3 regions of the Enterobacter sp. JS8-1 genome follow, and region 2 is predicted to be linked to each of the others. Evidence: predicted binding sites of a transcription regulator. Region 2 holds the regulator's gene; each other region holds the start of a gene.
The links. The regulator CRP, encoded in region 2, controls carbon source genes, mostly activating them, when cyclic AMP is high. The targets are predictions, from matches to a motif close to ATGTGANNNNNNTCACAT.

Region 1: the regulator CRP is predicted to act here: its motif matches at 5,380-5,397, upstream of serC (3-phosphoserine/phosphohydroxythreonine transaminase).
Region 3: the regulator CRP is predicted to act here: its motif matches at 3,595-3,612, upstream of ACOQH0_RS19105 (2-hydroxycarboxylate transporter family protein).

Annotation. Positions count from the first base shown of each region.
Region 1 is NZ_CP185805.1:1,641,247-1,651,185, forward strand. It holds gene pflB (formate C-acetyltransferase) at 1-1,438, opposite strand, end outside; gene focA (formate transporter FocA) at 1,490-2,347, opposite strand; gene ycaO (30S ribosomal protein S12 methylthiotransferase accessory factor YcaO) at 2,754-4,514, opposite strand; gene ACOQH0_RS07715 (DUF421 domain-containing protein) at 4,642-5,334, shown strand; gene serC (3-phosphoserine/phosphohydroxythreonine transaminase) at 5,497-6,585, shown strand; gene aroA (3-phosphoshikimate 1-carboxyvinyltransferase) at 6,654-7,937, shown strand; gene cmk ((d)CMP kinase) at 8,123-8,806, shown strand; gene rpsA (30S ribosomal protein S1) at 8,917-9,939, shown strand, end outside.
Region 2 is NZ_CP185805.1:4,417,362-4,427,300, reverse strand. It holds gene ACOQH0_RS21210 (cytosine deaminase) at 1-400, shown strand, start outside; gene tsgA (MFS transporter TsgA) at 404-1,588, opposite strand; gene ppiA (peptidylprolyl isomerase A) at 1,867-2,439, shown strand; gene ACOQH0_RS21195 (putative adenosine monophosphate-protein transferase Fic) at 2,546-3,130, shown strand; gene pabA (aminodeoxychorismate synthase component 2) at 3,161-3,724, shown strand; gene argD (bifunctional acetylornithine/succinyldiaminopimelate transaminase) at 3,812-5,032, shown strand; gene ACOQH0_RS21180 (YccS/YhfK family putative transporter) at 5,029-7,116, opposite strand; gene crp (cAMP-activated global transcriptional regulator CRP) at 7,174-7,806, opposite strand; gene ACOQH0_RS21170 (OsmC family protein) at 8,118-8,522, shown strand; gene ACOQH0_RS21165 (phosphoribulokinase) at 8,589-9,458, opposite strand; gene ACOQH0_RS21160 (YheU family protein) at 9,489-9,707, opposite strand; gene ACOQH0_RS21155 (hydrolase) at 9,704-9,939, opposite strand, start outside.
Region 3 is NZ_CP185805.1:4,006,537-4,016,475, reverse strand. It holds gene ACOQH0_RS19120 (ornithine decarboxylase) at 1-1,017, shown strand, start outside; gene ACOQH0_RS19115 (response regulator) at 1,072-1,764, opposite strand; gene ACOQH0_RS19110 (ATP-binding protein) at 1,754-3,391, opposite strand; gene ACOQH0_RS19105 (2-hydroxycarboxylate transporter family protein) at 3,737-5,098, shown strand; gene ACOQH0_RS19100 (fumarylacetoacetate hydrolase family protein) at 5,116-5,979, shown strand; gene citC ([citrate (pro-3S)-lyase] ligase) at 5,990-7,012, shown strand; gene citD (citrate lyase acyl carrier protein) at 7,029-7,322, shown strand; gene citE (citrate (pro-3S)-lyase subunit beta) at 7,319-8,194, shown strand; gene citF (citrate lyase subunit alpha) at 8,205-9,722, shown strand; gene citX (citrate lyase holo-[acyl-carrier protein] synthase) at 9,725-9,939, shown strand, end outside.

The sequences.
Region 1 (9,939 bases), 2.1 Mb from region 2:
TACGATCCATCACTTCGTCGAAGTTCAGAACGTCGCCTTTGATCGGCTCAGACTTAGGACCAACCTGCATTTTCAGTTTTTCATCAACGCCGCCGTTGATTGCGTACAGCATGGTTTTCGCCAGGTTTGCACGCGCACCGAAGAACTGCATTTGTTTACCAACAACCATTGGGCTTACGCAGCAAGCGATAGCGTAATCATCGTTGTTGAAGTCCGGACGCATCAGGTCATCGTTCTCGTACTGCAGAGAAGAGGTATCGATAGACACTTTAGCGGCGAATTTCTTGAAGTTCAGAGGCAGTTTTTCAGACCACAGAACGGTGATGTTCGGCTCCGGAGAAGGACCCATGGTGTACAGGGTATTCAGGAAGCGGAAGCTGTTTTTGGTTACCAGAGTACGGCCGTCAACGCCCATACCACCGATTGATTCTGTTGCCCAGATTGGGTCACCAGAGAACAGCTCATCGTATTCAGGGGTACGCAGGAAGCGAACCATACGCAGTTTCATGACCAGGTGGTCAATCATTTCCTGAGCGTCTTGCTCGGTGATTTTGCCTGCTTTGATATCACGTTCGATGTACGCATCCAGGAAGGTGGATACGCGACCGAAGGACATTGCTGCACCATTCTGAGACTTAACCGCGGCCAGGTAGCCGAAGTAGGTCCACTGGATAGCTTCCTGAGCGTTGGTAGCAGGACCAGAGATATCGCAGCCATATTTAGCAGCCATCTCTTTGATCTGACCCAGTGCGCGGTGCTGTTCAGCGATTTCTTCACGCAGACGGATAGTCGCTTCCAGATTTACGCCGTTTTCCAGGTCAGACTGCAGGGAAACGAACTGCGCGTATTTGTCTTTCAGCAGGAAGTCGATACCGTACAGCGCAACGCGACGGTAGTCACCGATGATACGGCCACGGCCATACGCATCTGGCAGACCGGTCAGAACGCCAGATTTACGGCAGTTCAGAATGTCTTTGGTGTAAACATCGAATACACCCTGGTTGTGGGTTTTGCGGTATTCGGTGAAGATTTTTTTCAGCATTGGGTCCAGCTCGCGGTTATACGCTTTGCAGGAACCTTCAACCATTTTGATGCCACCGAACGGGATGATTGCGCGTTTCAGTGGTGCTTCAGTCTGCAGACCAACGATTTTCTCAAGGGCTTTGTTGATGTAGCCAGCATCGTGAGAAGTGATGGTTGATGCAACGGAGGTGTCAAAATCAACTGGCGCGTGAGTACGGTTTTCCAGTTTAACGCCTTCCATTACGCTGTCCCACAGCTTGGTGGTCGCGTCAGTTGCGCCAGCCAGGAAGGATTCGTCACCTTCATACGGGGTATAGTTTTTCTGAATGAAGTCACGTACGTTTACTTCATTCTGCCAGTCACCTTTCGCAAAACCTTCCCAGGCTGTGGCTAACTTTTCATTAAGCTCGGACATGTAACACCTACCTTCTTAAGTGGATTTTTTATTTACTGCCTGAGACAACCATTAATGATGGTCGTCGCCACGCAGGTAAATGACCCAGTATGTCAACCCAACTAACAGACCCCCACCGATAATGTTCCCGATAGTGACAGGGATCAGGTTATCAGTAATGAAGTTCATGATTGTCAGGTGAGAGAAACTTTCCGGATTTGAACCAACTGCGGTCCAGAACTCCGGGCTCGCAAAGTTGCGGATAACAATCCCCATTGGGATCATAAACATATTCGCAATACTGTGCTCGAAGCCGCTCGCAACAAACATCGCAACCGGTAGAACCATAATCATGGCTTTGTCCATCAGGCTACGACCCGAGTAGCTCATCCAGACGGCCAGGCAGACCATCAGGTTTGCGAGGATGCCGAGAGCAACAGCTTCGATAAATGTATGGTGCATTTTGTGGTCAGCGGTTTGCAGGACGTTAAGCCCCCAGCCACCGTTGGCGGTCATATACTCGCCAGAGAGCCACATCAACAGAACAAAGAGCAGACAGCCAATCAGGTTACCAACATAGACGTTTAGCCAGTTGCGAGCCAGTTGACCCCAGGTAATTCTTCCGCTGGCTTTCGCCACAACAATCAGCACCGTAGAGGTGAAAAGGTCGGCGCCGCAGATGACGCAAAGAATCAGACCCAGTGAGAAGCAAATGCCGCCAATCAGTTTGGCCATGCCGAAAGGCATCCCGGCAGTACCGGTGGTGGCAGTGATGTAGAAGACGAAAGCGATTGAGATGAACACACCGGCCGTGATCGCCAGATAGAACGTCTTCATCGGGTGTTTCGTTGCTTTATAGACACCCGCTTCTTCGGCAACTTTGGCCATTGCAGCTGGGAGTAAAAGATCAAAAGGGTTGTCAGCTTTCACACTAACTCTCTCTTTATTAAGTCGGCGACGAGATACTAACAAAGCATTATAGAAGAGAAATTGATATAGATCATATCTCGCCTGGCTTATAGGCCCGCAATGTGTATGGATTTACAGCGAATGCGGAGTAAGTATTTGATTATCCGTATAAAAATAAATTTTAAAAGTTGTGAAAAGAGTTGAATTTTTTCGTTAGGCCTCCCGTAAAACAGTTAATTAAAATGGAGTATTTACCACAAAAAGTAACAGTCCAGCCCGGGTAAGTATTATTATATTTACCCGTAATTAACTTAATTATTACAATCAAACGTCATTACCGAAAAAATAAAAAAAAGGGGCAATGAAATTGCCCCGTAATATAGCCCAGACGATTGGATACGCCTACATCTGGTAATGTTATGTGCGCTTATTTTGACCAGTAAGCGGCTTTTGCCTTCTGTAATTTTTCATACGCTTTCAGCAGCGACTGATGTGCCGGGAAGGCTTTCAGATCGCTATCAACAGCCTGCAGGCCATAGAACGGCTCTTCGCCGCTCAGCGCCGCGCTGGCTGCTTCGACGGCATCTGCACCGTACATACGAACAAAGGCATTCAAGTACTGCAGAGGTTCACGGTCCTCTTCCTGAGCGAGCAGCAACAGCGTCTGAAGACAGCGGTAGTAATTGGTGCGCTCGGCTGAGAAGACGGACTGGTTGAATTCCATGGTCCACTCGGTCCAGGCCAGGGCCTGATCCAGATCGCCACCCGCAAGAGCCAGCATCGCTTTCAGCTCACCAATACGCAGGGTGTACCAGCCGTTGTCTTTACCGGTCGCCAGACCCAGCAGTTCACGCACGCGGGTGAAGTCATCGTGGCCTTCTTCGTCCAGTTGGGCGATCAGGTTCAGATAATCTTCTTTCTCCCACTCGCTGCCCGGCAGGGCCAGCAGCGTTTCGCGCAGGTGCGCGCCCATGCTGTTATTCGCCAGCCACAGATCTTCAGCCGGGTAGATGTCGGACATGCCAGGAACGATAATGCGGCACGCGTAGACGCCAAGGTGTTCGTAGTCAGCAATATAGACGTCCTGGTCTTCCGCTTTGAAGATTGCCATCAGCGTGGCGAACTCTTCTTCCGTGGTACCGGCAAAACTCCAGTCCACGAACGGATAGTCTGCATCCTGCTTAAACATGTCCCAGGAGATCAAACCGCTGGAGTCGATGAAGTGGGTTTCGAGGTTGGTATGCTCGGCCACTTCTTCATCGTCAAAGGTTGGCGGGGTGAACACGTCGAGATCTTTCAGGCTACGGCCCTGCAGCAGCTCGGTGACGGTACGCTCCAGCGCCACGCCGAAGTCCGGGTGCGCGCCGAAGGAGGCGAAGCAGGTGCCGTTGGTCGGGTTAAACAGCACGACGCAGATAACGGGATATTTGCCGCCCAGCGAGCCGTCATAGGCAAAGATTGGGAAACCTTCTGCTTCCAGCTTAGCGATGGATTCCACCACGCCCGGATAGCGCGCCAGCACGTCTGCCGGAATTTCTGGCAAGCTAATGGATTCGGCGATGATGCGGTTTTTAATGTGACGTTCGAAGACTTCAGACAGACCCTGCACGCGCGCTTCATTGCGGGTGTTACCAGCGGACATACCGTTAGATACATACAGGTTACCGACGATGTTCATCGGGATGTAAACGGTCTTTTCGTCAGACTGGCGGGTAAACGGCAGGGCGCAGATACCGCGATCCTCGTTACCGGACTGCAGATCGATCAGCATGCTGGCAGTCAGTTCGTTATCTGGATCGTAGAACGCACGCAGGCGCGCGTCGAGAATGCCTTCCGGCAGTTCGTCGTCTTCGGTCAGCGGGAACCATTTTTCGTTCGGATAGTGAACGAACGGGCCGTTAGCGATGGTTTCGCCCAGCCAGAAGTCAGCGAAGAAATAGTTGGTGGACAGACGCTCAAAATACTCACCCAGCGCAGAGGCCAGTGCCGCTTTTTTTGTCGCGCCTTTACCGTTGGTAAAGCACAGGGCACAGTCTTTATCGCGAATATGCACGGACCAGACATGCGGCACCGGATTGAGCCAGGAGGCTTCTTCGATGTTAAAACCCAGGTCGGTCAGTTTCTGCTGGAAGCGAGCGATGGAATCTTCCAGAGCGGCGTCTTTGCCGGGGATAAACGTTTGAGTCATGGCGTTCACTTTTATCGTACGTAAAGCGCGCAATGATACGGGTTTTGCGTGACGGGTGCTATCTTCGGCGAAAATAAAAGGCTGGGCTATGCTTAGTGGCAGTAACTGACTGTTAAGGCATAGAAAAATGAAAGCATTTGATCTCCAGCGGATGGCGTTTGATAAAGTTCCTCCTGAGTTTCTGGGCGAAGTGGCGCTGCGCAGCCTGTATACCTTCGTACTCGTCTTCCTGTTTCTTAAAATCACTGGCCGTCGCGGCGTGCGGCAGATGTCGCTCTTTGAAGTGTTGATCATCCTGACGCTGGGGTCAGCGGCGGGGGACGTCGCCTTTTATGACGATGTGCCGATGGTGCCGGTGTTTATCGTTTTTGTCTCACTGGCGCTACTTTACCGTCTTGTCATGTGGCTGATGTCGAAAAGTGAAAAGCTGGAAGATCTGCTTGAAGGGAAGCCGGTCGTTATCGTCGAGGACGGACAGCTGGCCTGGGAAAACGTGCAAAGCGCCAATATGACCGAGTTTGAGTTCTTTATGGAGCTACGCCTGAACAGCGTTGAACAGCTCGGGCAGGTGCGGCTGGCGATCATGGAAACCAACGGGCAGATCAGCGTCTATTACTATTCTGACGACGAGGTGAAGCCGGGACTGTGTATCCTGCCGGATATGCTGATTGAGCGTTTCAGAACGGTACCTGAAGCGGGCGAATATGCCTGCGTGAGATGCAGCCACGTAGTTGCGATGCTGCCGGGGGATCGTCAACTATGCCCTCGCTGTGCAAATCCGGAATGGACGAAGGTTAGCCGGGCTAAACGCATCACCTGACAGCCATTTTGTCGGTTTTGTCTTAGCGAGGCGGCAGATTGTTTTGTGTGACGCAGGACACATTTCACGGGTCATAAGTTTTAGACATTGCGGCGCGTGTCACTGAATGATAAAACCGATATCCACAGTTATAACTTATGGCTTTTAGCGTGGTGAGGGGAAATGGCTCAAGTCTTTAATTTCAGTTCAGGTCCGGCGATGTTACCGGCAGACGTACTTAAACAGGCTCAACAGGAACTTTGTGACTGGAATGGTCTCGGTACGTCGGTGATGGAAATCAGCCACCGGGGTAAAGAGTTTATTCAGGTGGCGGAAGAGGCAGAAAAGGATTTTCGCGATCTGCTGAACATTCCCTCGAACTACAAAGTATTGTTCTGCCACGGCGGTGGGCGCGGTCAGTTTGCCGGTATCCCGCTCAACCTGCTGGGAGACAAAACTTCCGCTGATTATGTGGACGCGGGCTACTGGGCGGCCAGCGCTGTCAAAGAAGCGCATAAGTACTGCACACCGAATGTTATCGACGCCAAAGTGACCGTTGACGGCCTGCGCGGCGTTAAGCCGATGAGCGAGTGGCAAGTTTCTGATAACGCAGCCTATCTCCACTACTGTCCGAATGAAACCATTGACGGTATCGCCATCCATGAAGAGCCAAACTTTGGTGAAAACGTGGTTGTTACCGCGGACTTCTCTTCGACCATTCTTTCCACGCCGCTGGACGTTAGCCGTTACGGTGTGATCTACGCTGGCGCACAGAAAAATATCGGCCCTGCTGGGCTGACTATTGTGATTGTGCGTGAAGACCTGCTGGGCAAAGCAAACAAATCCTGCCCGTCGATTCTCGATTACACCGTGTTGAACGATAACGATTCTATGTTCAACACGCCACCAACGTTTGCCTGGTACCTTTCCGGCCTGGTCTTCAAATGGCTGAAGCAAAACGGCGGCGTGGCGCAGATGGATAAGGTTAACCAGCAGAAGGCTGAACTGCTGTATGGCGTGATCGACAAGAGCGATTTCTACCGTAACGATGTGGCCATCGCTAACCGTTCCCGCATGAACGTGCCGTTCCAGCTGGCCGACAGCAACCTGGATAAAGCCTTCCTGGATGAGTCCTTCGCTGCGGGTCTGCACGCGCTGAAAGGCCACCGTGTGGTGGGCGGCATGCGTGCCTCCATCTACAACGCTATGCCGCTTGAAGGCGTCAAAGCGCTGACCGATTTCATGATCGACTTCGAACGTCGTCACGGTTAATTTGCTGTTATTCACCCCCGCAGCATCCCTGCGGGGTTTTTATTATGTTGAGTTGAGAGTTTAGTTTCATGGAATCCCTGACGTTACAACCTATCGCGCGGGTAGATGGCACCATCAATCTGCCTGGTTCAAAAAGTGTCTCGAACCGCGCTCTGCTGCTGGCAGCTCTGGCAAACGGCACCACCGTCCTCACAAATCTGCTGGACAGCGATGACGTGCGCCATATGCTCAATGCACTGAAAGCGTTGGGCGTTCATTACACTCTCTCTGACGATCGTACCCGTTGTGAAGTAACCGGCAACGGCGGCGCATTACGTTCCGCTGAAGAGCTTGAGCTGTTTCTGGGTAACGCGGGTACTGCAATGCGTCCGCTGGCGGCAGCCCTGTGTCTGGGTAGCAACAATATTGTGCTGACCGGCGAACCGCGTATGAAAGAGCGTCCGATTGGCCATCTGGTCGATGCCTTACGCCAGGGCGGCGCGCAGATTGACTATCTGGAGCAGGAAAACTATCCACCACTGCGTCTGCGCGGTGGTTTTACAGGCGGTAACGTTGAGGTGGACGGCAGCGTTTCCAGTCAGTTCCTGACGGCACTGCTGATGACCGCGCCGCTGGCACCGCAGGATACGGTGATCGCGATTAAAGGCGATCTGGTTTCTAAACCGTACATTGATATCACGCTGCACCTGATGAAAACCTTCGGCGTTGAGGTGGAAAACCAGTCTTATGAGCGCTTCGTGGTGCGCGGGGCACAGCAGTACCAGTCTCCGGGCAACTACCTGGTTGAAGGGGATGCGTCATCCGCGTCCTACTTCCTGGCCGCGGGTGCGATTAAAGGCGGCACGGTAAAAGTGACCGGTATTGGCCGTAACAGCGTGCAGGGCGATATCCGTTTTGCGGACGTGCTGGAAAAAATGGGCGCGGTTGTTACCTGGGGCGATGACTTTATCTCCTGTACCCACGGCGAGCTGAATGCCATCGACATGGACATGAACCATATCCCGGATGCGGCGATGACCATCGCCACGGCGGCGCTGTTTGCCAAAGGCACTACCACGCTGCGTAATATCTACAACTGGCGCGTAAAAGAGACGGACCGCCTGTTCGCGATGGCGACCGAGCTGCGTAAGGTCGGCGCAGAGGTGGAAGAGGGCGAAGACTACATTCGCGTGACCCCGCCGGCAAAACTGCAGTTTGCGGAAATCGGCACCTATAACGATCACCGTATGGCGATGTGCTTCTCGCTGGTGGCGTTGTCAGACACGCCTGTGACCATTCTTGATCCGAAATGTACGGCGAAAACGTTCCCGGACTACTTCGAGCAGCTGGCGCGCATTAGTACGCTGGCCTGATACCCTCATGCCGCATCATCCGATGCGGCATTTCCTTACGCTTCCTGACGAACACTCCCGCTCATTTCTTCTACACTCTGCTTCTATCATTCTGTAATTTGCACGCAAAGGTAACAGTTGCGCACGTTGGCGCGTATAATGCGCGGCGTTCATGTAAACGGTATGCCTTATTTAAGGAGAAAAAGATGACGGCACTTGCCCCGGTAATCACCATTGATGGGCCTAGTGGCGCAGGGAAAGGTACTCTGTGCAAAGCGATGGCAGAAGCATTGCAATGGCATCTTTTAGATTCGGGAGCAATCTATCGCGTGCTGGCTCTGGCTGCGCTGCATCACCATGTGGATGTCGCCTCTGAAGAAGCGCTGGTACCGCTGGCTGCGCATCTGGATGTGCGTTTTGTTTCGACTGATGGCAACCTTGAAGTAATCCTGGAAGGAGAGGACGTCAGCGGGGAAATTCGTACTCAGGAAGTCGCTAACGCGGCCTCCCAGGTCGCGGCCTTCCCGCGCGTTCGCGAAGCCTTGCTGCGCCGCCAGCGTGGTTTCCGTGAAGCCCCAGGTCTGATCGCTGACGGACGCGATATGGGAACGGTGGTATTCCCTGATGCGCCAGTGAAAATTTTCCTCGACGCCTCTTCGGAAGAACGTGCGCAACGCCGCATGCTTCAGTTGCAGGAAAAGGGGTTTAGTGTTAACTTTGATCGCCTTTTATCCGAGATAAAAGAGCGCGATGACCGCGATCGTAACCGCGCCGTCGCCCCACTTGTTCCTGCAGAAGATGCATTAGTGCTGGATTCAACCAGTTTAACTATTGAGCAAGTGATTGAAAAAGCGCTACAATATGCGCGCCAGAAATTGGCACTCGCGTAATCGCGACCGATTTAGTAGTACCCCCGCTGCAATGGATTGACGGCGGGTATGTGAAACAACCCCATCCGGCATGGAGCCAGGTGGACGTTATCTTAACCTGAAGATTAAACATGACTGAATCTTTTGCTCAACTATTTGAAGAATCCTTAAAAACAATCGAAACCCGTCCGGGTTCCATCGTTCGTGGTGTTGTTGTTGCTATCGACAAAGACGTAGTACTGGTTGACGCCGGTCTGAAATCTGAGTCCGCCATTCCGGCAGAGCAGTTCAAAAACGCCCAGGGCGAGCTGGAAATCCAGGTTGGTGACGAAGTTGACGTTGCTCTGGATGCAGTGGAAGACGGCTTCGGTGAAACCCTGCTGTCCCGTGAGAAAGCTAAGCGTCACGAAGCTTGGATCACGCTGGAAAAAGCTTACGAAGAAGCTGAAACTGTGGTCGGTGTTATCAACGGCAAAGTTAAAGGCGGCTTCACTGTTGAGCTGAATGGTATTCGTGCGTTCCTGCCAGGTTCACTGGTAGACGTTCGTCCAGTCCGTGACACCCTGCACCTCGAAGGCAAAGAGCTTGAGTTCAAAGTAATCAAGCTGGACCAGAAGCGTAACAACGTTGTTGTATCCCGTCGTGCCGTTATCGAATCCGAAAACAGCGCAGAACGCGATCAGCTGCTGGAAAACCTGCAGGAAGGCATGGAAGTCAAAGGTATCGTTAAGAACCTCACTGACTACGGCGCATTCGTTGACCTGGGCGGCGTTGATGGCCTGCTGCACATCACCGACATGGCGTGGAAACGCGTTAAGCACCCAAGCGAAATCGTGAACGTTGGCGACGAAATCACTGTTAAAGTGCTGAAGTTTGACCGCGAACGTACTCGTGTATCCCTCGGCCTGAAACAGCTGGGCGAAGATCCATGGGTAGCTATCGCTAAGCGTTACCCAGAAGGTACTAAACTGACTGGTCGCGTTACCAACCTGACTGACTACGGCTGCTTCGTTGAAATCGAAGAAGGCGTTGAAGGCCTGGTGCACGTTTCCGAAATGGACTGGACCAACAAAAACATCCACCCATCCAAAGTTGTTAACGTTGGTGATGTAGTGGAAGTGATGGTTCTGGATATCGACGAAGAACGTCGTCGT
Region 2 (9,939 bases):
CATTAACGTCTGCTTTGGCCACGATGATGTGTTTGACCCGTGGTATCCGCTCGGGACCGGCAATATGCTGCAGGTGCTGCATATGGGACTGCACGTCTGTCAGATGATGGGCTATCCGCAAATCGACAACGGCCTGAACCTGATCACCCATAACAGCGCCCGGACCTTTGGCCTGAGCGATTACGGTATTAAGACGGGGAACCCGGCAAACCTGATTATTCTGCCTGCGGAGAGCGGGTTTGAAGCGGTGCGCTGCCAGATGCCGGTGCGCTGGTCGATTCGTCAGGGACGCGTGATTGCCACGACGCAGCTGGCGCAGACGTGGATCCAGATGGATGTCGGGGGAGAAGAGGTGAGCTTTGCCAGAAACAGCCCCTCTGCCGAGCGCAAAGGGGCGTAGGGTTTAGTGAGACGCTGCTGCCGCGTTGTGCTGGCGGTGGCGGGTCACGAAGCCCAGGATGAAGCACATGATGAACACCACGGCATACAGACCGTTCGCGGTGTGCAGAGCGGCCAGCGGGCCGCTGTGAGCGACGATCGGGCCTGTGACCACGAAGGTCAGCATGGTGCCGATGGTGCCGCAGGTCAGGACGAAGTTAACCAGCTTCGGCGAGGCCACTTTGGTCTGCAGAGAGCCCAGGGTGATGATAGAGGTGTAGATCGCGCTGGAGAAGAAGCCCAGGGTCAGAATGAACCACGGCATATGTTCCGGCGAACCATTGATGAACAGATACATCAGCACGGTTGCCAGGCCCGCCAGCACGGTCAGAATACGCTGCAGGTCGAAGAAGCGCAGGATGAAGCTAAACGCCCACATGCCGAACATGTAAGACATCCAGAAATCGCTCACCAGCTTACCCGCGTCGTTCAGGCTCATGCCCAGCCCTTTCGCGTATTCCGGTACCCAGGAGATAAAGCCCAACTGGCCCAGGATGTAGCACAGGGCGGCAACGGAGAGGAACAGCACGCCAATGCCCCATTTCTCTTTCGCGACGGGTTCTGCGGTAGTCTGTGCTTTCTTGCCCAGTACCGGGAAGTCGCAGCCGAAGGTCAGGATAAAGATCGCCACGTAGACCAGACCGATGCAGGCATAAACCCAGTACCACTCGATGCTGCGCGCCAGCAGAACGGCAGCCACCATCGGGAAGATCATACCGGCCATGCTGAAGAAGGAGTCGGTAAACAGCAGGCGCGCGCCGCGCTGGCGGCCTTCATACATATGGGTAATCAGGAACGTACCGATCGACATGGTGATCCCGCTGACCAGACCGAGCACGAACATGGCGGCGGAGAACAGCGCGATGCTGTGGCTCAGCATCAGGCCCGCCACGGCGGCGACCATCAGCACAAAACCAAAGCGCAGCTGGGTTTTCAGTGGCACGATTTCCATCAGCCAGGCATTCAGGAAGATAGAGATCAGGATCCCCGCGTTGAGGAAGGTAAAGGTGTTACTCATGCTGGAAACGGGCAGCTGGAAATAGTCTGCGATATTTCCCATCACCATCCCGGTGACGATCACCAACGCGCCGGTCAGGGCGTAGGAGAAGAAGCTGATCCATGTGAGCTTGATGCGATTGCTGTTAGTCATGTCTGGCCTGTTCAGAAAAAGAAAAGCGCCGGGAAGGCGCTGAGAGCGGGCAGATTTTAGACTCGAAAGTGATCTAATTAAATCTTTTCAGAAAATATTGATCACATTTGCATACTTTTGTGTGATGTAGATCACGTAAAATAGCGCTATTACCAATCGTTTGCGCGGTAACAACTGTTTCAATTTCGTAAAATTAGGTAAAAGGCTGGTCTCCGTTCATACTGCTCTTTAGAATCAAGCCATTCGCTTTTTATACTGCGCTTTGTTAAGGAATTCTCATGCTCAAATCAACACTGGCGGCTGTTGCAGCTGTGTTTGCTCTTTCTGCCGTTTCCCCTGCTGCGCTGGCAGCCAAGGGTGACCCTCACGTCCTGCTGACCACCTCTGCCGGGAATATTGAGCTGGAACTGAACAGCCAGAAAGCCCCTGTTTCGGTGAAAAACTTCCTCGACTACGTGAACAGTGGGTTCTACAACAACACCACTTTCCACCGCGTGATCCCGGGCTTTATGGTGCAGGGCGGCGGTTTCAACGAGCAGATGCAGCAGAAGCAGCCCAACCCGCCGATTAAAAACGAAGCGGACAACGGCCTGCTGAACAAGCGCGGCACTATCTCCATGGCGCGTACCGCCGATAAAGACAGCGCGACCAGCCAGTTCTTCCTCAACGTGGCGGATAACGCCTTCCTTGACCACGGCCAGCGCGACTTTGGCTATGCCGTCTTCGGTAAAATCGTGAAAGGGATGGACGTGGCCGACAAGATTTCTCAGGTGCCTACTCACGACGTCGGCCCGTATCAGAATGTGCCGTCAAAACCGATCGTTATCCTTTCCGCAAAAGTTCTGCCGTAACGCTTCTGAACGCGGGTTTCTTCTGCCCGCGTTATGTAGCCCTCCCTGCGAAAGCGCGTTTTGCTGCTTATACTTGTGGCAAACGGACTATTCAGGGAGGCGTTAAGTGAAAAAACTCACCGACAAGCAAAAATCCCGTCTCTGGGAACAGCAGCGTAGCGTCAATTTGCAGGCCAGTTGTCTCCTTGAAAAAGGTCATGGTCCTTCAGCGCCCCACATCGAAACGCTGGAGCTTGGGCCATCCGCGCCCGGGTTGCCCCATCTGTGCCTGATTCACCGCCATCTGTATCACAGCGAGATGAAGCGGGCAGGCGAATTCCGTATCGACGATATTTTTAAGGGTGACATTCCCTTCTGCCATTTCGAGTACATCGAGAAGATGGGCAACGAGCTGATTGCGGCGCTTGAAAGCGAAAAGTATCTTGTGGGTCTTGAGAAGGCGGCTTTTGTTGACAAAGTTAGTCATTACTACTGTGAAATCAATATGCTGCATCCTTTTATGCGCGGCAACGGCATTGCCCAACGCGTCTTCTTCGAGCAGCTGGCGCTCCACGCGGGTTACGCGCTGGACTGGCGGGATATCGATCCCGAGCAGTGGGTGGCGGCTAACCGAAGCGGCGCGATGGGCGATTTGACCGCGCTGAGCGCTATCTTTGCCAAAGTAGTGAGCGAAGCACGGGAATCTGAGTAGAATAGGGCGGCATTTTTTTCGGGAGCCGCCATGATTCTGCTGATTGATAACTACGATTCCTTCACCTGGAACCTTTACCAGTATTTTTGTGAACTGGGTGCAGAGGTGGTTGTCCGCCGTAATGATGACCTCACCCTGGCCGATATCGACACGCTGGCCCCGCAGAAAATCGTGATTTCGCCGGGGCCGTGTACGCCTTCGGAATCAGGCATTTCTCTGGATGTTATCCGCCACTATGCAGGCAAACTGCCGATTCTGGGCGTCTGCCTGGGCCATCAGGCTATTGCCCAGGCGTTTGGTGCCATCATCGTGCGCGCTGCGAAAGTGATGCACGGGAAAACCTCTCCGGTCACCCACACCGGCACGGGCGTATTCGCAGGGTTAAATAATCCGTTAACCGTGACGCGCTACCATTCTCTGGTCATTGACCCGCCGACGCTACCCGCCTGCTTTGAGGTCACCGCCTGGAGCGAGACGCAGGAGATCATGGGTATCCGTCACCGCAAGTGGGATCTCGAAGGCGTGCAATTCCATCCGGAAAGTATCCTCAGCGAGCAGGGACACGCGCTGCTGGCAAATTTCCTCAATCGCTGAATATCTGTTGCCTTGTTGTGATTTTTTATGCATATTTTGTGATTATATTTTCACAATCACTGTGACATAAAAATGGATGGTCATGACATGGCAACTGAACAACCAGCAATTACCCGTGCAACATTTGATGAAGTGATCCTGCCGATTTATGCACCGGCTGAGTTTATCCCTGTGAAGGGGAAAGGCAGCCGCGTCTGGGATCAGCAGGGTAAAGAGTATGTTGATTTCGCGGGCGGGATTGCGGTGACGGCGCTGGGCCATTGCCATCCCGCGCTGGTGGAGGCGCTGAAAACCCAGGGCGAAACCCTGTGGCACACCAGCAACGTGTTCACCAACGAACCGGCGCTGCGTCTGGGGCGTAAGATCATCGATGCCACCTTCGCGGAACGCGTGCTGTTTATGAACTCCGGCACCGAAGCCAACGAAACCGCCTTTAAGCTGGCGCGCTACCACGCCACCACGCGCCACAGCCCGTACAAAACCAAAATCATCGCCTTCCACAATGCCTTCCACGGACGCTCCTTCTTTACCGTCTCCGTTGGCGGCCAGCCGAAGTATTCAGACGGCTTCGGCCCGAAACCGGCAGACATTGTCCACGTGCCGTTTAACGATCTGCATGCCGTGAAAGCGGTAATGGACGACCACACCTGCGCGGTGGTGGTCGAGCCTATTCAGGGCGAAGGCGGCGTGACCGCAGCGACGCCGGAATTCCTGAAAGGGCTGCGCGAACTGTGTGACGAGCATCAGGCGCTGCTGGTCTTTGATGAAGTGCAGTGCGGCATGGGGCGCACCGGGGATCTGTTTGCCTACATGCACTACGGCGTGACGCCGGACATCCTGACCAGCGCCAAAGCGCTCGGCGGCGGTTTCCCGGTGAGTGCGGTACTGACGACGCAGGAGATTGCCTCTGCGTTCCACGTCGGCTCTCACGGCTCTACTTACGGCGGCAACCCGCTGGCAAGCGCCGTGGCGGGTGCCGCGTTTGATATTATCAATACGCCTGAGGTGCTGAACGGCGTTAGCGCGAAGCGTGAGCTGTTCGTGAAGCATCTTCAGCAGATTAACGATGAATATGATGTTTTCAGCGAGATCCGCGGCATGGGGCTGCTGATTGGCGCCGAGCTGAAGCCGCAGTTCAAAGGCCGCGCGCGTGATTTCCTGCACGCCGCCGCGCACGAAGGGGTGATGGTGCTCAATGCCGGACCTGACGTGATGCGCTTTGCGCCGTCGCTGGTGGTGGAAGATAAAGATATTGAGGACGGGTTAACCCGCTTTGCCGCGGCGGTCGCGAAGATCGTTAAAGGCTAATACTCGGTTCGCTTTAACCGGCGCGTTAACCAAATCCCGTGATGCGGGCGCTGACGCCATGCCACTGATGAAATGGTGTGCATGGTGTTCAAATGCCCCAGAACGCGCTGCAGATGCTGCTCAAGGGTGCTCATCGGCCCGTGGGTCAGCGTTTCAGGCGCTTCCAGAATATTCGAATCTCCCGATTCACCCGGCGAGTCATACTCCAGACGCTGCTGACACCTCTGCAACGCAATTTCACACGACTGCAAATAGCGCTGCGCCAGATCCGGCGTCAGCATCGTGTGCTCGCGCGCCAGCGTGGTCATGGCGTTAATGTGCTCGACGATAAACTGGCTGTGTGTCACCCACAGCTTCATGTCTGCAAGATAGTGCGAGTTAAACCCCGGCTCCTGCATCGCCTGATTGAGCGAGTTAAACAGCGCGTTGTGCGCCTGGTTGACCTTCATCCGCTGATACGCCAGCGGGGAGGGCTGCGGATCGTCGCTGAGGATCAGGCGAATGGCCTGCTGGTCGGCTTCCAGCGCGTCATGGGCGTTCTGCCTGAGCAATCCGCTCTGCCACTGCGGCCACAGCCAGACCATACCGCCGAAGGCAATCAGGCAGCCAATCAGTGTATCGACCAGACGAGCCACGATAAACTGCTCGCCGTTGAGCGTGAGCAGCTGCAGGGTGTACACCGCCGTGACCGTAAAGCCCACCATCGCCCAGCCGTAATTTTTACGGATGATCAGATAGCTCACCATGGTGATCGCCAGCATCCCGACCAGCGTATAGCCTTCCGGCACGTGGAAGTGAAGCGTCACGCCCGCAATAATCAGCCCGGCTAGCGTTCCGCCAGCCCGGTGGAAGATACGCACTCGCGTGGCCCCGTAGCCGTTCTGCGTGACAAACAGCACGGTCATTAAGATCCAGTAGGGTTTAGGCAGGTGCAGCGCCATGCCCATCAGGCTGGCAATGCTCAGCATCACGCTTATCCGCGCCGCGTTGCGCAGGGCGGCGGATTTCAGTGACAGATAGCTTTTGAGCGCAGGCAGCAGCGGCAGACGTTTCTGCTTATCCGCCATCAGGTCGCGGGGATAAAGCGGGCGCTGCGTACGCAACACGCGGGCGATACGGCTGAAGTGCCAGGCGGCAAACTGGCCTACCGGGTTATCCGGATGCTGACGGGCGATTTTCTCCAGCGCGCCGAGCTGTTTATCCATGTTAAAACGCGTGGGGTAGCGGTGATAGAGAATATCGTCAGCCAGTACCCTAAGCCGCGCGGCGACGGTCTGGGCGTTCCAGCGGATCACTGCTTCTGCATGGCTGCGCTCTACCAGCTTTTGTACCTCCTGCGGGTGGTGAAGGCTAACGGAGATATGCTCCTGCAGGTCCAGCCCCACCTGGAAAGTGCGCAGCAGCCGTTTGTATTCGTGGTTCTTGTTGGCGGCAAGCATGTGCAGCTGCTGGTAGCACTGGCTAATCAGGTCGACAACCTTTTGCTGGCGCGTCAGCAGCGGCGGCAGGGATTTCTCCGGGTCGGTATGTTGGGTGAGCAGGGTGTATTTGGCTTCACAGTAATCCGCAAGCTGCACATAGAGCAGGCTCAGGGATTCACGCAGCGGCTGTTCCCGCCAGAGCCAAAACCAGAACCAGTTAAACACCCCGTACCAGAGCGTGCCAAGGGCGTAGATCAGCAGCGGCTCCCACACCGGCATATTCCCGGCGAGGCTCAGGGTGAAGATAGCCGCAATCAGCGAGGCGGGCAGCAGGCGCGCGTGCAGCGAACTGATTTCCGCCGTCACGCCAAGCGTCATCGCCAGCACGGTCAGGATCAGGGGCAGAGGGATATCACGGGCAAGCAGGAGCTGTACGGCGAGACTACAGCCAGCAAACAGACAGCCACCGATAATCAGGCGTTTGAAAAAGCGCTTATGCGGCGTGTCCAGACCGGCAATGTTGCAGCAGGCGGGCACGAGGGAAAACAGCAGACCTTGCTGGAGGTGTCCGAGGATCAGGCCCACGGCCACAGGAAGGCACAACACCAGCGTTTGTCGCAGTGCGTAGTTAACTTCCGGGTGATAGATCAGCCTGCGCCACATGAGGAGTAGAGACAAAAACGGCGTGACACCTTGCGATGGCACGCCGTTTGAGCGGAATTAACGCGTTCCGTAAACCACGATGGTTTTACCGTGGGCGGAGATCAGGTTCTGGTCTTCCAGCATTTTCAGGATACGACCCACTGTTTCACGGGAGCAACCGACGATCTGACCAATTTCCTGGCGGGTAATTTTAATTTGCATGCCGTCAGGGTGGGTCATGGCGTCTGGCTGTTTTGCCAGGTTCAGCAGGGTCTGCGCGATACGGCCGGTTACGTCCAGGAAGGCGAGGTTACCCACTTTCTCAGACGTCACCTGCAGACGGCGCGCCATCTGGGAAGAAAGACGCATCAGGATGTCAGGATTAACCTGAATCAGCTGACGGAATTTCTTGTAAGAAATTTCAGCCACTTCACATGCTGTCTTTGCACGAACCCAGGCGCTACGTTCCTGGCCCTCTTCAAACAGGCCCAGTTCACCGATGAAATCGCCCTGGTTCAGATAAGAAAGGATCATCTCTTTCCCTTCTTCATCTTTGATCAGCACTGCCACCGAGCCTTTAACGATGTAATACAACGTTTCCGCTTTTTCACCCTGGTGAATCAGCGTGCTCTTCGATGGGTACTTATGAATGTGGCAATGAGACAAGAACCATTCGAGAGTCGGGTCTGTTTGCGGTTTGCCAAGCACCATGCGCTGTTATCCTCTGTTATAAGCTGTCACCAGAGTCATAAGATGCATCCGGACTCTGGGGTTGCAATCGAATTCTTACCCATACCCTGGGAAGTCGGCTGTCGTAACGTTTCGCAGCCAGTAAAGTTTGATGTCCTCTGCATACATGTGTAACGTCAATGTATTACTGTAGCATCCAGAGTGTTTTAGCATAGCTTTTGCCGCGTGTCTCCTGGTGTCTCGCTTCAGCATGATGCAGGTCGCCTTCCGTTGCGAGAAATGTAATGCACGCGTAATCTGTCACCAAAAATGCAACGTTGGAGTTAATGAATATGCAAGCGCGTGTCAAATGGGTTGAAGGTTTAACGTTCCTGGGCGAATCCGCTTCTGGACATCAGATTTTGATGGACGGTAACTCCGGCGACAAAGCCCCAAGCCCGATGGAGATGGTGCTGATGGCGGCGGGCGGATGCAGTGCAATTGACGTGGTGTCGATTTTGCAAAAAGGTCGCCATGATGTGACCGATTGCGAAGTGAAGCTTACTTCCGAACGTCGCGAAGAGGCGCCACGCCTGTTCACGCACATTAATCTGCACTTTATCGTGACCGGTAAAGAACTGAAAGATGCCGCAGTATCACGCGCCGTAGACCTTTCTGCGGAGAAATATTGCTCTGTGGCGTTAATGCTGGAGAAAGCGGTAAAAATCACGCATTCGTATGAAGTGATCGAGGCTTAATTATTGGGGCATCGTGCGTGTTGATGCCCTCACCCTAACCCTCTCCCACAGGGAGAGGGAACATGTTTACGCGATCTGCTTCCCTTCCATCAGCCGCTGGACCAGCGGCGTCATAATTAACTCCATCGCCAGCCCCATTTTTCCGCCCGGCACCACCAACGTATTCATGTGCGAAATAAACGAGCCCTGCAGCATCGCCAGCAGCCAGGGGTAATCAATGCCTTCGAGATTGCGGAAATGGATGACGACAAAGCTCTCATCCAGCGACGGGATCGTTTTGGCCGCAAACGGGTTGGAGGTATCCACCGTCGGCACGCGCTGGAAGTTGATGTGGGTGCGGGAGAACTGCGGCGTCAGGAAGTTGATGTAATCCTCCATGGAGCGCACGACGGAATCCATCACCGCTTCGCGAGAATGCCCGCGCTCGCTCATGTCACGCGTCAGCTTCTGGATCCATTCAAGGTTAACAATCGGCACCACGCCGACCAGCAGATCCACGTGACGCGCGACGTCGTGTTGAGGCGTGACCACGCCGCCGTGTAGCCCTTCGTAAAACAGCACGTCGGTCGGCTCCGGCAGCGGCTGCCACGGGGTGAACGTCCCCGGCACCTGATTCCAGGGAACCGCTTCGTCGTAGGTGTGCAGGTATTTGCGGGACTGCCCGGTCCCGCTCTGCCCGTATTCGCGGAAGGTTTGTTCCAGCAGGCTGAAATCGTTGGCTTCCGGCCCGAAATAGCTGATGTGTTTGCCCAGATCGCGCGCCTTGCGGATGGCCATGTCCATTTCCGGGCGCGTATAGCGGTGAAAGCTATCGCCCTCCACTTCTGCCGCCCGGAGATTCAGCTGTGCGAAAATCTTGCGAAAGGCGAGGCTGGTGGTGGTGGTACCCGCACCACTTGAGCCCGTTACGGCAATAACCGGATGTCTGGCAGACATAGCAACTCCCTGACTGGAAAGGTTTACAGATCAGCCGTGAAACGCGTTGCGGTGCATGATATTGATCGTCTCATGCAGTTCGGACCACACCAGCACCACGTCGCCACTTTTCAGCTGGCGCTTAACATCGCTGACCTTTTGTTCGAGCGAACGTTCTTGTTCACCATAATCGGTGCCTTCACGTAATACAAAGCTTTCAATCAGATTATCGAGCGTTTCGGGAGCGAGATCCTGCCAGGGGATAATCATTTTTTACCGTCCAGAAAAGAGGTGAGCCAGTCAGGGATGCGGGTTTCCAGCCACATTTTCGGCCTGCGTAGCGTGCCGCCAACAAAGCCGACGTGCCCGCCGTACTCGGTGAGCTGATACTGCACGTTAGCCGGTAAATGCTCCGGTGCCGGAATGGAGTGATGATCCATAAACGGATCGTCTTTGGCGTGGATAATCAGCGTCGGCGTGGTGATTTGATTCAACAGCGGCA
Region 3 (9,939 bases), 410 kb from region 2:
CACAAGCGGCTGAACAATGCCTTTATGCTGCACGCCTCAACCAGCCCGTTTTATCCGCTGTTCGCGGCGCTGGACGTGAACGCCAAGATCCACGAAGGTGAAAGCGGACGCAGGCTGTGGGCGGAGTGCGTCGAGCTGGGCATTGAAGCGCGCAAGGCGATTGTCGCCAACTGCCATATGATTAAACCCTTTATCCCACCGGTGGTGGCGGGGCGTCCGTGGCAGGATCATGCGACACACATCATCGCCAGCGAGCGTCGCTTCTTCAGCTTCGAGCCAGGCGCGAACTGGCACGGTTTTGAGGGCTACGCCCGTGACCAGTATTTTGTTGACCCGTGCAAGCTGCTGCTGACCACGCCGGGTATCGATGCGGAAACCGGTAACTACACCGCGTTTGGTATCCCGGCGACGATTCTGGCGCACTACCTGCGTGAGAACGGCATCGTGCCGGAGAAGTGCGATCTCAACTCAATCCTGTTCCTGCTGACCCCTGCCGAAAGCAGCGAGAAGCTGGCGCAGCTGGTGGCGATGCTGGGACAGTTTGAACAGCACATTGAAGACGATACGCCGCTGGCCGACGTTCTGCCGACCATCTACCAGAAATATCCCGTGCGCTACCGTGATTACACGATCCGCCAGCTGTGCCAGGAGATGCACGATCTCTACGTCAGCTTTAACGTGAAAGATCTGCAAAAGGCGATGTTCCGCCGGGAAAGCTTCCCCGACGTCGTGGTGAACCCTCAGGATGCCAACCAGGAGTACATTCGCGGGAACGTGGAGCTGGTGCGTATTCGTGATGCCGGAGGACGCATTGCCGCTGAGGGCGCGCTGCCGTATCCGCCAGGGGTGCTGTGCGTGGTGCCGGGTGAAGTCTGGGGCGGGGCGGTACAGCGCTATTTTCTGGCGCTGGAGGAGGGCATCAATATGCTGCCGGGCTTCTCGCCGGAGCTGCAGGGTGTGTACAGCGAGAAGGATGCCGACGGGATTAAGCGGCTGTATGGGTATGTATTGAGATAGTGCGGGCTGTTGCCCTCACCCTAACCCTCTCCCACAGGGAGAGGGAACTTTTCTTCAAACCGCACTACGTTTATACATCCTCCTCGGATGCCCAATCTTCCCGTACAGCATCTCTACGCTGAGAAACCCCGCCTCCACGCAGTGTTCCAGATAGCGCCGGGTGGTGGTTTTACTCAAACCGGTTTCGCTCACCACTTCATCCACGGAAAAGCAGTGCGTTGCTTTGGCATTAAAAAGTGTTTGTACCAGTGCCAGCGTATTCTCTTCAATGCCTTTGCTGCCGTTGTCCTGACGGTAATTTTTTGCCTGCAACTGATAGAGTGAATCCACGTTCTGCTGGTCGACAATCTTCCAGACCCGCTGCTGCTCGGCAAACTGCACAAAGCGCTCCAGCGACTGGCTGAGCCGCTTCCACGACACCGGTTTGAGGATGTAGTCAAACGCGCCGTTGCGGATGGCCTGGCTGCAGGTGTCCATGTCACTGGCGGCAGTGATGAAAATCACTGAGCAGTTGGCGCGGGCCAGCATTGGGTTACTGATAAGCGTGATGCCCTTGCCGTCCGGCAGGTAGTTATCCAGCAACATCAGCTGAGGCTGCTTGCTCTCAAGCTGCGTCTGCGCGTCAGCCAGTGAAGAGGCAATCCCGACCAGCCTCAAACGCGGATGTTTACCGATCAGCTCCGCATGCAATTGCGCCAGTTCGTTCTCGTCTTCAACAATCAGTACGTCGATAAGTTCATGTTGCATAATCATTATCTTCCAGTTCTTGTGCGGGACGCCGGGCAGCTCCCGTGGCGGGAATAAACAGTGAGAAAATGGCACCGCGCGGCGTGTTATCCGCAACTTCGATGGCGCCGCCCGCCTGCGTGACGTAGCTTTCAATCAGATACAGGCCAATACCGTGATCGCCGCGCGTTTTGGTGGTAATGCCGCGTTCAAATATTTGTTCACGGATCTCCGGTTTGATGCCAATACCCTGGTCGGCGACTTCGATGATGAGTTCCTGCTCGCTCAGTTTTATCAGCACTTCAACCGGCGCATGCGGAAGCGGTGCGCGCTGCGTCGCTTCAATCGCGTTATCCAGCAAGTTCCCGATAATCGAGATGAGTTCCGATTCAAGCAGCGGCAGAAAGGATTTATCCATCCGGCAGGCGGGGTCGAAACTCAGCTCCACGCCTTTCTCCCGCGCACGCGCGGCTTTGCCTAACAGCAGGCCACAAAGCGTCGGAGAGCTAAAGCGTGAAGAGATAAAGTCCAGCAGCTCCTGCGCGTGCTCTGACTGCGCCTGAATATAGCCAATCGCCTCTTCATAGCGGCCCATGTGCAGCAGGCCGGAAAGGGTGGTCATCCGGTTGAGCTGCTCGTGGCGCATGATGCGCAGGTTATCAACGTAGCGTTTAACCTGGCTGAGCTGGGCGCTGAGCGTGTCGATCTCATTGCGATCGCGGAAGGTGATCACCCAGCCCTGCAGCGAGTTTTCCAGCATGATCCTTACCCGGCTGGCAATGACCGTAAGATCGTTAAACCGGCAGATTTCATCATGGGTGTCTTTCGCCAGCATGGTATGCGTATTGAAGAACGGAACAGGATCGATCACCTGGCTAATCAGTTGTCCGCGCAGCTCGCGGGCGGGCTGGCTTAAGCCTAATAACTTGCGTGCCGCCTGGTTGATCACTTCGATGCGCAGATCGTCATCGATAGCGATGACCCCTTCATAGATGGATTCCATCATCGCCTTCTGCTGGCGTACCAGCAGGCCAATTTCGCGTGGCTCCAGCGAGAAGATCTGCTTCTTAATACTGCGGGTGAAAAACCAGGAGAAGATAAACAGGGCGATCAGCAGCAGCACGGCGGCAATCAGAATGTTAACCACTTTATTGACGGTAATGGTATCCAGATAGCTGGTGAGATAGCCCACCGAGACAATCCCCACGACGTGCCCCGCATCGTTAAAAATCGGCGCTTTACTGCGAAGTGAAATACCTAAGCCGCCCTTGCGGATAGTGGTCGTGCTTTTACCCTGCAGAACCTCGTCGTTATCGCCGCCGACCAGCGTTTTTCCCACCCGGTCAGCAAACACCGAGTGAAACAGATGCAGCCCTTTATTATCGCCAATCACAATAAAACTGGCGTCGCTGTGGGCCGCTATTTTCTGCATAAAGTCGCTGATGCCGTTGATATCTTTCTGTTCGACTTCTTTTCGCAAAGTAGGAATAAGCGCAATTTCTTCGGCCTGTATTTTTGCACGTGCGCTCATTTCCTGATAAAGCTGTCTTCCAACGTCGACGTAATAATATCCACCCAGTAGCGCAAACAGTACCGAGAAAAAAGCGACCAGCGAAATAAACAGCTTGATCTGAAATGACACTTTCATAACTATCACGCCGGGTATCAACAAGGCAGGCTAATATATCATCTTTTCTCGTGGTGACGCCTGCTTTGCAGAAAACTTGTGATCCCTTGCACAGCAGCGCCTGTAAAAGATTTATCCGAAACGCCAGGCGTCTTAAGGCTAAATTAATAAATGTTATTTATTTGTTCATTTAAGAAAAGAAACCATAAAAACCACGGAAATAAATAAGGTGTAAATCACATTAAATAAAAGAAACCATTAAAACCATAGCTGCCATTAAAACTTCGCTTTTAATATGCCATTCCTCACATAAAGTAAGCCTTTGTGACTCTAAGCTGAACGCACAAAATAACCAAGGGGCTTATTATGAGCACAACTGACGATTCTTTCTCTGTTACCCACGACCCGATTGAAATTCAGCGACCTTCGCTCAAAGAGCGCTGGTGGCATATTATGGATACCTGGAAAATCGGGATTATTCCTCTGCCGCTGTTCGTTCTGGCGGGCGCGCTGATTGCCATTGATTGCCTGGGTGGGAAACTGCCGAGCGATATCGTGGTGATGGTGGCCACGCTGGCCTTCTTCGGCTTTGCCTGCGGCGAGTTTGGCAAACGCCTGCCGATTGTCGGCAAGCTCGGCGCGGCGGCGATTTGCGCCACCTTTATCCCTTCCGCGCTGGTCTATTACGGCCTGCTGCCGGACGTGGTGGTCGAGTCCACCACCAAGTTCTACAAATCCACCAACATTCTCTATCTCTATATCTGCTGCATTATCGTCGGCAGCATCATGAGCATGAACCGCACGGTGCTGATTCAGGGCTTCCTGCGCATCTTCTTCCCGATGCTGTGCGGCGAAATCGTCGGCATGCTGGTGGGGATGGGCGTTGGCCTGGCGCTGGGTCTGGAGCCGTTCCAGATCTTCTTCTTTATCATTCTGCCGATTATGGCGGGCGGCGTCGGGGAAGGGGCAATTCCGCTTTCCATCGGCTATGCCACCCTGCTGCACATGGACCAGGGCGTGGCGCTCGGCCGCGTGCTGCCGATGGTGATGCTCGGCGGTCTGACGGCAATCATTATCTCCGGCTGCCTGAACCAGCTCGGTAAACGCTACCCGCACCTGACCGGTGAAGGCCAGCTGATGCCGAACCGCGCGAATGCCGATGCTACTGTCTCTCAGCCTGCGTTTTCCGGCAAAGCGGACGTCACCACTATCGCCTCCGGCGCGCTGCTGGCGGTGCTGCTCTATATGCTGGGCATGCTGGGACACAAGCTGATTGGTCTGCCTGCCCCAGTCGGCATGCTGTTTATGGCGGTGCTGGTGAAGCTCTGCAACGGTGCCTCTCCGCGCCTGCTGGAAGGCTCGCAGGTGGTGTACAAATTCTTCCAGACCTCCGTGACCTACCCCATCCTCTTTGCCGTCGGCGTGGCCATCACCCCGTGGCATGAACTGGTGGCGGCGTTCACCGTCAGCAACCTGCTGGTGATCGTCAGCACCGTTTCCGCACTGGTGGCGACCGGCTTCTTCGTCGGCAAAAAGATTGGCATGCACCCGATTGATGTCGCCATCGTCTCCTGCTGCCAGAGCGGCCAGGGCGGTACCGGCGACGTGGCAATCCTGACCGCAGGCAACCGCATGAGCCTGATGCCGTTCGCCCAGATTGCTACCCGTATCGGCGGGGCGATTAACGTCTCCATCTCACTGCTGATTCTGGGCAACTTCCTCGTTTAAGTTTTCAGGAAAGAACAATGAAACTCGCAAGCTTTTTATACCAGGGAAAACGCAGCTACGGCATCGTCCAGGCCGACGGCGTGATTGATTTAGGCCGCCGTCTCGGCGACCGCTACGGCGACCTCAAGGCGCTGCTACAGGGCAACGGGCTGGCGCAGGCCACCCGCTATCTGAACGACGCCGTGGACGTGCCGCTGAGCGCCATCACCTTCTTACCGGTGATCGTGCAGCCGGAAAAAATCCTCTGCGTGGGCATGAACTACGCCGACAAACGCAAGGAATTTGACCAGCATAACCCGGCCCCGACGCTGTTTGTCCGCTTTCCGGATTCCCAGACCGGCCACAACGAGCCGGTGCTGAAGCCGCGCCACTCCAGCGAATTTGACTATGAAGGCGAGCTGGCGGTGATCATCGGCAAAGGCGGGGAGAACATCAGCCGCGACGACGCCCTGCGCCATGTGGCGGGCTACAGCTGCTACATGGACGGCTCCGCCCGCGACTGGCAGCACACCTGGTTTACCGCCGGTAAAAACTGGCGTCAGACCGGCGCGTTTGGCCCGTGGATGGCGACAGCGGACGAAATCCCGGATCCGCATCAGCTGGCAATCCGCACCTGGCTGAACGGCCGTATGGTGCAGGAAGACAACACCAGCAGCATGATCCACAAGGTTGCGGAGCTGATCGAGTACATCAGCACCTTTACCCGCCTCAGTCCGGGCGACGTGATCATCACCGGATCCCCGGGCGGGGTGGGTAAAAAGCGTAACCCGCCGCTGTTTATGAAAGAGGGCGATCGCATTGAGGTGGAGATCGAGCATATCGGTCACCTGAGCAACGTGATTATGGAAGCGCCGGCCGTTGGGCTTGCGGCGGCACACTGAGTAAGGCGGCATGAACAGTCAACCCATCGATTTTCGCCACACCCTCGTGGCGAAGCATCCGGAACGCTTAAGCCAGATCCGTTACCTGCTGGCAGACAGCGGCCTTGGCCTGGACAACGACATCACGCTGTTTGTCGAAGCCTGGTCCGGCTCTCAGCTGGTGGGTTGCGCAGGGCTTGCTGCCAACGTCATCAAATGCGTGGCGGTCAACGAGCAGCTTCGCGGCGAGAACCTCAGCGCGCGGCTGCTGGCAGAGGTGGAAAATGCGGCGCTGGAGCGCGGCCATTTTCACCTCTTCCTCTGCACCCGTCCGTGCAACCGGGAGCGCTTTGCCCGCAGCGGCTTCTGGCCGATTGCCCAGAGCGGAAACAACGCGGTGCTGATGGAGAACACCCCGCAGGGGATTGAACGCTACTGCCGTTCCCTGCGCGCGAAGCGCAATTGCGGGGAGAATATTGGCGCGATAGTGATGAACGCCAATCCGTTCACCCTCGGCCACCGCCATCTGGTGGAACAGGCGGCGACGCGGTGCGATGCCCTGCATCTGTTCGTGGTGCGTGAAGACGCCTCGTTCTTCCCGTTCAACGCGCGTCTCGAGATGGTGCGCGCGGGCGTGGCGCATCTGCCGAACGTGGTAGTGCATGAAGGCTCGCAGTACATCATCTCTCGCGCCACCTTCCCGGCCTACTTCCTGAAGGAGACCGGCAGGGTGCAGCAGGCGTGGAGCGAGATCGACGTGCTGATCTTCCGGGACTTTATTGCCCCGGCGCTCGGCATCACGCACCGCTTTATCGGCTCGGAGCCGTTTTGCGATATCACCCGCCAGTACAACCAGACGCTGCACGACCTGCTGGCCTCGCATATCGACGTGGTGGAAATGCCGCGCATCAAGGCCACCGGCAACGCCATTTCGGCCTCGGAAGTGCGCCGCTTACTGAAGACACAGCAGTTTTCCCGGATCCGGGAGATTGTCCCGGACTCCACCTTCGCGCATCTCGAAACGCATTACCGTGCGAGTGCCGAAGTCGCTTAACTACCAGGAATTTATCATGAAAATTGTAAGGGAGGCGCTGGCCGGAACGCAGGAGTCCAGCGACCTGATGGTGAAAATCGCTCCCGCTCACGGCGAGCTGGAGATTGTCATCCACAGTGAAGTGATTAAGCAGTTTGGCGAGCAGATCCGCCAGGTGGTCAACGACACATTGCGCGCCATGAACGTGCACCAGGGATTAATCATTATTGAAGACAAAGGGGCGCTGGACTGTGTGATCCGCGCCCGCCTGCAGAGCGCACTGATGCGTGCCGCCGATGAACAGGCCATCAACTGGGGGGCGCTAAAATGAGCAAACTCCGCCGCAGCATGCTGTTCCTGCCGGGCGCCAACGCCGCCATGCTCTCCACCGCCTTTATCTACCGTCCTGACTCCATCATGTTCGACCTTGAGGACGCCGTCGCCCTGCGCGAGAAAGACACCGCGCGCATGCTGGTGTTCCACGCGCTGCAGCACCCGATGTATCAGGATATCGAAACCGTGGTGCGCATTAACCCGCTCAGTACGCCGTTTGGCCTGCTGGATCTGGAAGCCGCCGTGCGGGCGGGCGTGGACGTGATCCGCCTGCCAAAAACCGACACCCCGGACGATATCTACGAGCTGGAAGGTCATCTCGAGCGTATCGAGCAGGCGTGCGGCCGCAAGGTCGGCTCCACCCGCGTGATGGCGGCGATTGAATCGGCCATTGGCGTCATCAACGCTGTGGCGATTGCCCGCAGCTCTCCGCGCCTCATCGGGATTGCGCTGGCCGCCTTTGACTACGTGATGGACATGCAGACCGAGCGCGGCGACGGCACCGAGCTGTTCTACGCCCGCTGCGCCGTGCTGCACGCCGCCCGCGCGGCGGGCATCGACGCCTTCGACGTGGTGTGGTCAGACGTTAACGACGAGGCCGGATTCCTGCGCGAGGTCGATCTGATCCGCAAGATGGGCTTCAACGGCAAATCGCTGATTAACCCGCGCCAGATTGACCTGCTGCACAACGCCTACGCCCCGACTCAGGAAGAGGTGGATCACGCCAAAAGGGTGATTGAGGCGGCAGAAGAGGGCGAGCGTAACGGCCTTGGCGTAGTGTCGCTCAACGGCAAAATGGTGGATGCACCGATTATTAACCACGCGCAGGTGGTGCTGGAGCGCGCGGCGGCCTCCGGCGTGCGTCGGTAAGGATGAGATGATGAATCAGACAGAACTTCTTCACGTGAATTTTCCCCATCTGCGGGACCTGAAGCCCTTTGATACCGCCCACAGCGCCACGCCGTGGCTGGCGGACAGCGACGCGAAACACAGCCGCAAGCTCTGCGCCTCTGTTGAAGAGGCGGTGATGCGAAGCGGCCTGCAGGACGGGATGACCATCTCCTTCCACCATGCGTTTCGCGAAGGCGACCGGGTGATCAACACCGTCGTGGCGCTGCTGGCGCGGATGGGTTTCAAAAACCTGACGCTGGCCTCCAGCTCGCTGATGACCTGCAACGACGCGCTGATCGAACATATCGAAAGCGGCGTTATCACCCGGATTTACACCTCGGGGATGCGCGGCAGGCTGGCAGACGCCATCTCCCACGGGCTGATGGACGAGCCGGTGCAAATTCACTCCCACGGCGGGCGCGTGAAGCTGCTCCAGGACGGCGAGCTGAATATCGACGTGGCGTTTCTCGGCGTGCCGTGCAGCGATGAGTTTGGCAACGCCAACGGGACGCACGGTAAATCCTGCTGCGGCTCGCTGGGCTACGCCATGGTGGACGCGCACTTTGCCCGCAAGGTGGTGCTGCTGACGGAAGAACTGGTGCCGTTCCCCAATATGCCCGCCAGCCTGGTGCAGGACCAGGTGGACTACATCGTGCAGGTTGAGAGCGTGGGCGACCCGGCGAAAATCAGCGTCGGCGCGGCGCGCGTCACCAGCAACCCGCGCGAGCTGATGATTGCCCGCTATGCGGCGGACGTGATTGAACACTCCGGCTACTTCAAATCGGGCTTCTCGATGCAGACCGGTTCCGGCGCGGCGGCGACCGCCTGTACGCGCTTTATGGAAGAGAAGATGGAGCGCAGCGGCGTGAAGGCCCGCTTTGCGCTCGGCGGCATCACCGGCAGCCTGGTGGATTTGCACGAGAAGGGGCTGATCGAAAAGCTGCTCGACACCCAGTGCTTTGACGGCCAGGCGGCGGCTTCGCTGGCGAGCAACCCGAACCACGTGGAGATCTCCACCAACGTCTACGCTAACCCCGGCAGTAAGGCGGCAAGCTGCGACCAGCTCGACGTGGTGATCCTCAGCGCGCTGGAAATCGACGTCGATTTCAACGTCAACGTGATCACCGGCTCCGATGGGGTGATGCGCGGCGCCTCCGGCGGACACTGCGACGTGGCCGCCGCGGCGAACCTGACCATCCTGGTCGCGCCGCTACTGCGCAGCCGTATTCCAACGGTCGTGAAGCGCGTCACCACGCGCCTCACGCCGGGCGAAAGCATTGACGTGCTGGTCACCGACCACGGCATTGCGGTCAATCCGGCGCGCCCGGAGATCCGCGAGCGGCTGCTGGAAGCCGGGCTCAACGTTGTGGATATCAGCGCGCTTTACGAGCGGGCGATTTCCCTGACGGGCGTACCGAAACCGATTGAATTTACCGACAAAATCGTCGGGGTGATCCGCTACCGCGACGGCAGCGTGATCGACATCGTACGACAGGTGAAGGAGTAAGTATGATTTCAGCGACACCCGTGCGGGCGGGTGTCAGCCTGGACGAACTGCTGGCGGCGAAAGAGCGCCGCGCAGCGCGCCAGGCTGACATGCTTGAGCACTATCAACAACCGGTGATTTCCCTCACGCTGGTCACGCCGGGAGAAATCAAAGACAGCCTGCGCTATCGCAACTGCATGGGCGTGGCGTTGCAGATGTGCGACCAACTGCTGTGGGA